DNA from 2 places in the Micromonospora robiginosa genome. Region 2 is predicted to be linked to the other one. Evidence: riboswitches for the same ligand, from Rfam matches in the RefSeq annotation. Region 2 holds a riboswitch; the other holds the start of a gene.
What was found. Region 2 has a riboswitch for S-adenosylmethionine ahead of H1D33_RS26450 (aminotransferase class V-fold PLP-dependent enzyme). Riboswitches for the same ligand answer to the same signal wherever they lie in the genome.

Region 1 (5,377 bases), 2.5 Mb from region 2:
CAGACCATGCGCGAGGCCGGCATGCAGCCGTGGAACGTGATGACCAACCCGGACACGTTCATCGTCCTGGTCACCGCGGAGGCGGTGTGGAAGGACGTGGGCTGGGGCACCATCGTCTTCCTGGCCGCGTTGTCCACCATCGACCAGAACCTCTACGAGGCGGCGGCCGCGGACGGCGCCGGGCGGTGGCGACGGCTGTGGCACATCACGCTGCCCGGCCTGCGCCCGGTGATCGTGCTGCTGCTCATCCTGCGTCTCGGCGACGCGCTGTCGGTCGGCTTCGAGCAGTTCCTGCTGCAACGCGACGCGGTCGGCCGGCAGGCCGCCGAGGTGCTCGACACGTTCGTCTACCACTTCTCCATCGCCACCGGTAACTACGGCTACGGCGCGGCGGCCGGGCTGTTCAAGGCCGTCGTCGGCCTCGTGCTGATCCTCGCCGCGAACCGGGTGGCGCACCTGCTCGGCGAGCGAGGGATCTACTCGAAGTCATGACCGTGAGCATCCGCCGGCCGTCCGGCGCCCGCGCCCGCCGCCCGGCCTGGGAGGAGCCACCGACCCCGGTCGGCCAGGGGCTCAAGGCCGTCCTGCTCACCCTGCTGGTGCTCGGGGTGCTCTTCCCGCTCTGGGTGGTGCTGGTGACCAGCCTCTCCTCCCGGCAGACCATCGCCGACGCCGGTGGCCTGGTGGTCGTGCCGAAGGGCATCGACACCTCGGCCTACCAGACCATCCTGGCCGGCGGCGCGGTGACCCGGGCACTGTGGATCAGCACGCTGGTCACGGTATGCGGCACCCTGGTCGCGCTGACCGTCACCGTGCTGGCCGCGTACGGGCTGTCCAGGCCGGGCTCGCTCGGTCACCGCTGGCTGCTGGCGTACTTCCTGATCCCGTTCCTGGTCTATCCGCCGCTGGTGCCCCGCTACCTGGTGGTCACCGGCCTCGGGTTGAAGGACACCATCTGGGCGCTGGTCCTGCCGCCGGCGATCAGCGTGTTCAACCTGGTCGTGGTGCGCGGCTTCTTCCAGGGCATCCCGCAGGAGCTGCTGGACAGCGCCCGCATCGACGGCGCGAGCGACTTCCGTACCCTGGGTCGGATCGTGCTGCCGCTGTCGCGCGCGGTCATCGCCGTGGTCGGCCTGTTCTACGCGGTCAGCTACTGGAACGTCTGGTTCGACGCGCTGCTGTTCATCGACCGCAACGACATGTACCCGATCCAGCGGGTGCTGCAGAGCTACCTGCTGGCCGGGCAGGCGCCGCACACCGCCGGCGGCACCACCGGGGTGAGCATGCCACCGACCGAGGCGATCAAGATGGCGGTGGTGGTGCTGACCGTCGCGCCGATCGTCGCGGTCTACCCGTTCGTCCAGCGGCACTTCATCAAGGGCGTGCTGATCGGCGCGGTGAAGGGCTGACCTTCAGAGCACCTGGGACAGGAACCGGCGCAGCCGGGGATGCTCCGGCGCCCCGAACACGGCGGCCGGCGGCCCGGCCTCCAGCACCACGCCCGCGTCCATGAACGCGACCGTGTCCGCGACGGTGCGGGCGAAGCCCATCTCGTGCGTGACCACCACCATGGTCATGCCGCCGGCGGCGAGGTCCGCCATCACCGCCAACACGCCCTTGACCAGCTCCGGGTCCAGCGCCGAGGTGGCCTCGTCGAAGAGCATCACCTGCGGGCGCAGCGCCAGCGCCCGCGCGATGGCGACGCGTTGCTGCTGGCCGCCGGAGAGCTGCGCCGGCCGGGCGTCCGCCTTCGCGGCCAGCCCGACCAGGTCGAGCTGGGCGCGGGCGAGCGTCACCGCCTCGTCCTCGTCGAGCTTCTTCAGCCTGCGCAGCGCGAGCGTGACGTTGCGCAGCACGCTCAGGTGCGGGAAGAGGTTGAACTGCTGGAACACCATGCCGATCCGCTGCCGCAACGCGTCCGGGTCGTCGCGCAGCACGCTGCGCCCGTCCAGCAGCACGTCGCCCCGGTCCGGCTCGATCAGCCGGTTGATCGTGCGCAACAGGGTGGACTTGCCGGAGCCGGACGGCCCGATCACGCAGGCCGTGCCGCCCCGGGCGACGTCCAGGTCGGCGCCGCGCAGCACCCGGTGCGCGCCGAAGGCCAGGTGCACGTCGCGTACGGCGAGGCTGACCGAGCCGGCGGTGGTCGTGGTCATCGCGGGTTCCCTCCGGTCGGGGTGACGCCGGCCGGCGCCGGTTCGGGTTCGGGCTCGGGCGGCGCGCTCGGGCGGCCCTGCCGCAACCGCCGGTCCAGCCAGTTGACCGCGTGCGTCAGCGGCACGGTCAGCACCAGGTAGAACAGGCCGGCCAGCAGCAGCGCGGACTGGTTGCCGGTGTTCGCCGCGTAGTCCTGGCCGATCCGGAACAGCTCCCGCTGGCTGGCCAGCAGGCCGAGGAAGTAGACCAGGCTGGAGTCCTTGATCAACGCGATGAGCTGGTTGACCCAGGCGGGCAGCACCCGGCGCACGCCCTGCGGGATGACCACCAGGCGCATCGCCTCGCCCCAGGAGAAGCCGAGCGCCCGGGCGCCCTCCAACTGGGCGGCTTCCACGCTGAGGATGCCGGCGCGGAAGATCTCGCCCAGGTAGGCGGCGGCGATCAGCGACAGCGCCAGCACACCCAGCGGGTAGGGGTTCGGCCCCCACACCCGCATGCCCAGCGGCGCCAGGCCGACGCCGATGAGCAGGATGGTCGCCGCGGCCGGCAGGCCGCGGAACACGTCGGTGTAGACCCGGGCCGGCCAACGCAACCATCGGGTACGCGAGATGCCGGCGACCGCCAGCAGCATGCCCAGCACCGAGCCGAGCAGGGCGGCGGAGGTGGCCAGGATCAGCGTGTTGGGCAACCCGACGGTCAGCATCTCGGGCAGCGCCTCGCGCATCGAGTCACCGTCGAAGAAGGTCTCCCAGAGGGTGCGCAGGGGATCCATCGTTCCTCCGTCCGCTCTGCTCGGTCCCGGCTGCCGGCTCAGGAGCCGGCCGACGGCGAGGGGACCGGAACCGTGCCGCTGCCCGGGGTGAAGTCGGCCGGGATCGGCCGGCCCGGGTAGTACCGCGCCTGCAGGCGGCTCCAGGTGCCGTCCGCGATCACCTGGTCGAGGCCCTTGTCCAGCGCCTCGCGCAGCCTGTCGTTGCCCCTCGCCACCGCGTACGCGGTCGGGGCCGGGCTGAGCTGCTTCGCCGCCACCGTGATCCGGCCCTTGCTGTCGGCGGCGGACTTGTCGCCGATCTCGGCCGGGGCGATCCAGGCGTCGGCGGTGCCGGCCTTGAGCTGGTTGACCGCGCCGTTGTAGTCGGGCACCCGCACCGGGTCCAGGTTCTGCCTCGTGGCGAAGTCGTCCTGCACGGTGCCCTGGACGACCACCACCCGCTTGCCGGCGAGCTGGTCGAAGCCGGTGATCGAGGAGCCGGTCGGCACGTCCAGGCCGAAGTAGCCGAAGTCGTAGCCGTTGCCGAAGTCCACCGTCTTCTTCCGTGCCTCGGTGACCGTGATCGACGAGCTGCCGACGTCGAACGTGCGGTTGTCGACCTGGGAGAGCAGGGCGGAGAAGTCGGTGCCGACGAACTCGACCTTGAGGCCGACCTTGCCGGCGACGGCGGTGAGCAGGTCGTTGTCGAAGCCGGTGAACTTCCCGTTCTTCAGGTAGACGTTCGGCGGGGCGTCGGTGAGCGTGCCGGCCCGGATCACGCCGGGCCGCAGCAGGCCGTACGGGTTGTCGGCCGCGTCGTCGGCCCCACCGCCGCAGGCGGTCAGCGCGGTGGCGGCGAGCACGGCCGCGGCGCCGAGCGCGGCGACGCGGGTCAGGGCGGTACGGATACGCACGATGTCTCTCCAGAGTGGACGGACACGCGGGACGCGTGCCGGTGCCGGCGGCGCCGGGGCACGGCGGAGCCGGGAGGGTGGATCGGGAAAGGGGGCGGAACGCTCGCTCAGCGCGCGACGCGACAGCGGTCGCTGCACACCCGCATCAGGTCGACGTGGCGACGCCTGACCAGCGCGGGGCGGGACGGTGCGGGGGGTGGCGCGAACATGGTTCTCCCTGGTCGTCGGTGCTGACCTGGGTGCCAGGCCACGCTTGCGCCGACGGCTGCCGGCGCCTGGTCCTCACCCGGAGCACCCCACCGTGGTGGAGGGTTGCCGGCCAGCGAGCCGGGGCTTGACGCTGGCGCTCATGACCTGCCGAGAAGGCTAGCAGCACCGGGACGCCGGCCGTCCAGCCGTTATGACCACGGTCACGACCGGCCCTTACCTCGATCGGATCGGGGCTTGCTATGCAACAAAGTGCATAGCAAGATGACCGGCATGTCGCTGGAGCACGCCATCCTCGTCTCGCTGCTGGAGCAGCCCGCCTCCGGCTACGAGCTGGCCCGGCGCTTCGACCGCTCGATCGGCCGCTTCTGGACCGCCACCCACCAGCAGATCTACCGCGTGCTGCGGCAGATGGCCGAGGACGACCGGATCACCGGCGTCGAGGTCGGCCAGGAGAACCTGCCGGACAAGAAGATCTGGTCGGTCACCCCGGCCGGCCGGGCCGCGCTCGTCGACTGGCTGCACGCGCCGGTGCGCCCGGAGGCGGTCCGGCACGAACTCGCCGTCAAGATCCGCGGCGCCGCGTTCGACGACGCGGCCGGCCGCGCCACCCTGGTCGCCGAGGTCGAGCGCTACCGCGCCGACCACCAGAGCGTCCTCGCCGGCTACCTGGCCGGCGAGCGCCGCGACTTCGGCGACCCCGCCGCACCCGACGCCCGCGCGGCGCTCCAGCACGTCGTGCTGCGCGGCGGCATCGCGTACGAACGGATGGTGCTGGCCTGGCTGGACGACGTCCTGACCACCCTCCGCCACCTCGACCCCGACCCGGAAAGGCCCTCCGCGTGAGCGACCCGCTGCTGTTCCACCCGCACCGCTATGACCCCGCCGACCTCGACGAGACCTCGCGGCGGCTGCTGCGCGCCACGATCGACTGGTTCGAGACCCGCGGCAAGCGCGCCCTGGTCGACAGCTACCACGCGCGCGAGTGGTACGCCGACTTCCTCGACTTCGCCGCCCGCGAAGGTCTCTTCGCCACCTTCCTCACCCCGGCCGCCGACGGCGCGGACGACAAGGACAAGCGCTGGGACACCGCCCGCAACGCGGCGCTCAGCGAGATCCTCGGCTTCTACGGCCTCGGCTACTGGTACACCTGGCAGGTCACCGTGCTCGGCCTCGGCCCGGTCTGGCAGAGCGGCAACCCCGCCGCCCGCGCCCGCGCCGCCGAACTGCTCGACCAGGGGCACGTGATGGCGTTCGGCCTCTCCGAACGCGCGCACGGCGCCGACATCTACGCCACCGACATGCTGCTCACCCCAGACGGCGAGGGCGGCTTCCGGGCCACCGGCGG
Region 2 (5,377 bases):
CGTTCCTCGGCGGCAGCATCGCGTTGATCGTCACCGCCCTGTTGCTGCCGCTCAACCCGCTACGGGTGATCAACCGGGCCGCCCGGCCGGCGCTGGACCTGCTCGCCGAACAGCTCGACGCCTGCGCCGAGGCGCTGCGCAACCGGGACCGGGGCGCGGCCCAGCGGGCGCTGTTCCGGCTCCGGGAGAACAAGGAGGAGCTGGCCGCGCTCAGCGAGGCGATCGAGGGCGCCAAGGAGACCATCACCATCTCGCCGGCCCGCTGGCACCGGCGCAGCGAGCTGACCCACTACGCGGAGGCGGCCGAGCCGATCGACCGGGCGATGCGCAACAGCGGCACGCTGATCCGCCGCTCGGTCACCATGATCGAGGACGAGGAGGAGATCCCCGAGCCGATGCCGGACGCGATCGCCCACCTCGCCGAGTCGGTACGCCTGCTCCGGCACGAGTTCGCCGCCGGGGAGGAGCCGCAGCAGGCCCGCGAACGGACGTTGCGCGCGGTCAGCGAGGCCAGCCGGGCGTACGCCGAGGGGGTGGGCTTCTCCGGCAGCGTGGTGATCGCGCAGGTGCGGACCGCCGCCAGCGACCTGATGGTGGCCTCCGGCATCGAGCAGGAGGAGGCGAACCGCCTGGTCCGCCAGGCGTTCCACGGCAACGACCAGCAGACCGACGAGGCGCCCCAAGCGCCCACCGCCCCGCCGGTCGGCTGACCGTCGGCGGTCAACCGGGGAGGGTGGCCAGGGCGGTCAGGAGGGCGTCGACCTCACCGGCGGTGGTGCCCAGGCCGATGCTGGCGCGCAGCGCGGTCGGGGGCAGGTCGGTGCGGCCGGACCGGGCGGCGGCCTCGGTGAGCAGGCGGCGGGTCAGCGGGTGGGCGCAGAACAGGCCGTCCCGGACGCCGATCCGACGCCGGGCCAGGTGCGCGGCCACCTCGGCGGAGTCCCGCCCGGCCACCACGAAGCTGACGATGCCCACCCGGGGCGCGTCCGGGCCGAACGCGCGCAGCTCCACCACGTCCGGCAGCGCGGCCAGGCCGGTGCGCAGCCGGGCCAGCAACGCCTGCTCCTCGGCGTGCAGCGCGGCCCGGTCCGCCGCGTCGAGCGCCGCGCCGACCGCCGCGAGCGCCACCGCGCCGAGCAGGTTCGGGGTGCCGCCCTCGTGCCGGGCCGGTCCGGTCGTCCACCGGACGTCGTGGGTGGCCGCGCCGACGTGCGCGGTGGCGCCGCCGCCGGGCAGGTACGGCGGGGCCGCGTCCAGCCAGTCGGCGCGCCCGACCAGTACGCCCGCGCCGAACGGCGCGTACAGCTTGTGGCCGGAGAGCGCCACGTAGTCCAGGTCCGACGCGGTCACGTCGACCGGGGCGTGCGGGGCGAGCTGGGCGGCGTCCACCAGGATCCGCGCGCCGTACCGGTGGGCCACCCGGGCCAGCTCGGCCGCCGGCCAGCACTCGCCGGTCACATTGCTCGCCCCGGTGACGGCGACCAGCACCGGCAGGCCGGGCCGGGCGTCGCGGGCCAGCTCGCCCAGCGCCGCGTCGAGGGACCGGACCGCCCCGGCCGGGCTGTCCGGCACCGGCAGCCGCACCGAGCCGCGCGGCCAGGGCAGCAGGTTGGCGTGGTGCTCCCCGCCGAACGTGACCACCGTGGTGCCGGCCGGCAACGCCCGGGCCAGCAGGTTCACCGCGTCGGTGGTGTTCCGGGTGAAGATCACGTGGTCGGTGGGACGGGCGCCGAGGAAGTCCCCGACCGCCTGCCGGGCCCGCTCGTAGGCGAGCGTGCAGCGCCGCGACAGCGCGCCCGCGCCGCGGTGCACGCTCGCGTACCAGGGCAGCAGTTCGGCCACCGCGTCCGCCGCGGCCCGCGCGCACGGCGCGCTGGCGGCGTGGTCCAGGTTGATCTCACCCGGTACGCCGAGCACGCCGAGCGGGTCCGGCCGGGCCGGCACGGGCAGCGTGGGCAGGGCGGGTACGAGGGTGACGGTCATGGCGAAGCCTCCCGGGGCACCGGGACCCCGGGTGTGGGTGACGGGGTCCGCGCTTGCCCAGCACGCGTGGCGGCGCTGGGCCCGGTCATCACCCGGGGCACCCCACCGCGAACTGACGAGGGTTGCCGGCCAGCAAGCCGGGGCTTGACGCTGGCGCTCGTGACCTGTCCGGAGCATAGCCGTCGTGATGCGGCCGGAACAGTGGGGCGCGGGTGACTACGCTGACCGCATGGCCGTCACCCCGCCCGGCGGAGCACTGCCGCCGCCGTCCGCGCCCGCCGTCCCGCCGCCCGGGGCGCCGTCGCCGCGGATGCCGCTGCGCCGGCTCGGCTGGCGGCGCTTCCTGGCGCTGGCCGGGGTGGTGCTGCTGATCGCGGCCGGCGCCCTGTTCATGGTGTTCACGCTGGGCGAGAGCCTGGGCGCCGAGGCGCTGCTGGTCGGCGTGATCGCGGCGATCCTGCCGGTGCCGGTGCTGGTGTCCTGCTTCCTCTGGCTCGACCGCTACGAGCCCGAGCCGCTGAAATACCTGATCTTCTGCTTCGCCTGGGGCGCCTTCGTCTCCACGGCCATCTCGCTGCTGGTCAACGAGACGGGCGCGCGGCTTTTCAAGGACTGGGGGCTGCCCGCCGCGCTGACCGCGGTGCTGGTCGCGCCGTTCATCGAGGAACTGACCAAGGCGGCCGGCCCGATCCTGCTGCTGATCTTCCGGCGCCGGGAGTTCTCCGGGGTCACCGACGGCCTGGTCTACTGCGGGCTCTCCGCGGTCGGCTTCGCCATGGTGGAGAACATCCTCTACCTGGGCGGCTACGGCTACCGCACCGGCGTCGAGGAGTACGGCCCGGCGACCGGCGCGCAGCAGGTGATCGCGATCTTCATCGTGCGGATCCTGCTGTTCGGCTTCGCCCACCCGCTGTTCACCTCGATGACCGGCGTCGGGCTGGGCGTCGCCGCGCGTACCGCCGACCGGCGGGTGCGGATCCTCGCCCCGCTCGCCGGCCTGCTGCTGGCCATGATGCTGCACGGCACCTGGAACCTGATCCCGTCGCTGGCGCAGATCACCGGGCAGCCGGTGATCGCGCTCTACGGCTACATCGGCGTGATGGTGCCGATCTTCTTCGGCATGGTGGGGCTGGCCGTCGGCCTGCGCGCCTGGGAGGGCCGGCTCACCGAGCGCACGCTGCCCGACTACGTCCGGGCGGGCTGGCTCACCCCACCCGAGGTGGCGGCGCTGGGCAGCCTGGGCCGGCGGCACGCGGCCCGCGCCTGGGCCCGCCGGGTGGCCGGCGACGGCGGGGTGAAGGCGATGCGCGGCTACCAGTTCGCCGCCACCCGGCTGGCGCTGCTGCGCGACGGCATGCGCCGGGGGCTGGACCGCAAGCCCGCCGAGCGGGACCGGACGGCACGGGAGGAACGGGAGCTGCTGGACTCGATCGCCGCGTACCGGTCGTTCTTCGTCGGTCGGGACCCGCAGGCGCCGGTCGGGGTCTGGGACGGTCAGCGCTACCACCTGCGGTTCCCGGACGGGTCCCGGCGCACGGTCGAGGCGCCGGACGAGCCGGTGGTGCCGATCCCGGTGGTGCTGGCCCCGCCGCCCCCGCCGGTCGGTCACGCCCCGCACCCGTGGCACCCGCACGGCTGAGCGGTCAGGACATCAGGCCGGTGAGGAAGTCGCCGAGCCCCTGGGCGATGGCCATCAGCGCTGCGCCGATGCCCCGGAAAAGCTGCGCCGCGCCGTCCGGCCGGAACGCCATGAAGTAGATCAGGAACGCGAGGAACCCCCAGGCGAGAATCCTCTTGATCACGATCGGCATGGTCCCTCCCCAGGGCGCGCTGAGGTGCCTGGGCTTCCCGCCCGGCAGCGCCGCAAACGGCGCCGGCGCGGGGGCGGCCGTCAGAGGTAGAGCCCGGTCGAGCCGGTCTCGCTGCTCTCCACCCGCTCCGCCGCCACCGCGTGCACGTCGCGCTCGCGCAGCAGCACGTACGCCCGGCCGTGCAGCTCGACCTCGGAGCGGTCGTCCGGGTCGAAGAGCACCCGGTCCCCGGCGACGATCGAGCGGACGTGCGGCCCGACGCCCACCGCGGTGGCCCAGGCCAGGCGCTTGCCGACCGCCGCGGTCGCCGGGATCACGATGCCGGCGGTGGAGCGGCGTTCCCCCTCGGCGCCCTCGGTACGCACCAGCACGCGGTCGTGCAGCAGGCGGATGGGCAGCCCGGTGTCGAGACTCTGGTCGGCGGTCACGCGAAGACGCTACCGCGTGCCGCACGCCCGGTTCCGTCGTGGTTGCCGGGTGCGGCGACGGGGCAATGTGTGGCGGGACCGCCCTACGGTGGGGCGGTCGGACGTATTCTGTCCCCCCTGTGACGTGGGTGGACCAGCTTTGCGGGAGGTGCGCTTGAGCCGCTTCGAGCGGATGCGCGGACGGCTCCGCCGCGCGTACGAGTCGGGCCGTGAGTCGGCCCGCTCCGGCCGGGCCGACGCGGACGCGACGCCGGGGGAGACGGGGGTGGCCTCGCCCGCCGCGCCGGGCCCGGCGGCGTCGCCGGCGGCGACCGTGGTCGGCGCCCAGCCGCCGGCCGCGATGCACTCCTCGACGGTGAGCCGGGACGACACCGAGGTGCCGCACGCGCTGCGCATCGCCGCCGCGTGGTGCTGGCGGCTGATCGTGATCGGGATCGTCACCTGGGCCCTGCTCAAGATCGTCGGCACGATCAGCATCGTGATCATCCCGCTGACCGTCGCGATGCTGCTCTCGGCGCTGCTCGCCCCGGCGGTGGGCTGGCTGCTCAAGGCGCACTTCCCCCGTTCACTGGCGACCGGCGTGGTGCTGGTCGGCGGCCTCGCCGCGGTGATCGGCACGCTCACCCTCGTGGTCAACGAGTTCATCCAGGGCGTGCCGGAGCTGAGCGAGAAGTCCTCCCAGGGCGTGCGGCAGATCCAGGACTGGCTCAAGACCGGCCCGCTGCACCTGTCCGACAGTCAGCTCAACCGCTACATCGACGAGGCGCAGAACTGGATCAACGGCAACACCGAGCGGTTCACCAGCGGCGCGCTCAGCACCGCCGCCACGCTGGCCGAGGTGCTCACCGGCACCGTCCTGGTGCTCTTCGCGACGTTCTTCTTCCTCCGCGACGGCAACAACATCTGGCGGTTCCTGGTCCGGCTGCTGCCGGTCGCCGCACGCTGGAAGGTCGACGACGCCGGCCGCGCCTCCTGGGCGACGCTCGGCGCCTACGTCCGGGCCACCGTGCTGGTCGCCTTCATCGACGCGGTGGGCATCGGCATCTTCCTGGTCATCTTCGACATCCCGTTCGCGTTCCCGCTGGCCGCGCTGGTCTTCCTGGGCGCGTTCATCCCGATCGTCGGCGCCACGCTCTCCGGCGTGGTGGCGGTGCT

Region 1: it holds a riboswitch for S-adenosylmethionine, as region 2 does, so the genes downstream of both, H1D33_RS07315 (ABC transporter substrate-binding protein) here and H1D33_RS26450 (aminotransferase class V-fold PLP-dependent enzyme) in region 2, are expected to answer to the same signal.

Annotation. Positions count from the first base shown of each region.
Region 1 is NZ_CP059322.2:1,681,559-1,686,935, forward strand. Features, by position in the region: gene H1D33_RS07295 (ABC transporter permease) at 1-492, shown strand, start outside; gene H1D33_RS07300 (carbohydrate ABC transporter permease) at 489-1,409, shown strand; gene H1D33_RS07305 (amino acid ABC transporter ATP-binding protein) at 1,413-2,156, opposite strand; gene H1D33_RS07310 (amino acid ABC transporter permease) at 2,153-2,929, opposite strand; gene H1D33_RS07315 (ABC transporter substrate-binding protein) at 2,968-3,822, opposite strand; SAM riboswitch class IV at 4,067-4,177, opposite strand; gene H1D33_RS07320 (PadR family transcriptional regulator) at 4,303-4,875, shown strand; gene H1D33_RS07325 (acyl-CoA dehydrogenase family protein) at 4,872-5,377, shown strand, end outside.
Region 2 is NZ_CP059322.2:5,928,490-5,933,866, forward strand. Features, by position in the region: gene H1D33_RS26445 (FUSC family protein) at 1-710, shown strand, start outside; gene H1D33_RS26450 (aminotransferase class V-fold PLP-dependent enzyme) at 721-1,983, opposite strand; SAM riboswitch class IV at 2,028-2,148, opposite strand; gene H1D33_RS26455 (PrsW family intramembrane metalloprotease) at 2,171-3,622, shown strand; gene H1D33_RS26460 (hypothetical protein) at 3,627-3,794, opposite strand; gene H1D33_RS26465 (GroES family chaperonin) at 3,875-4,222, opposite strand; gene H1D33_RS26470 (AI-2E family transporter) at 4,377-5,377, shown strand, end outside.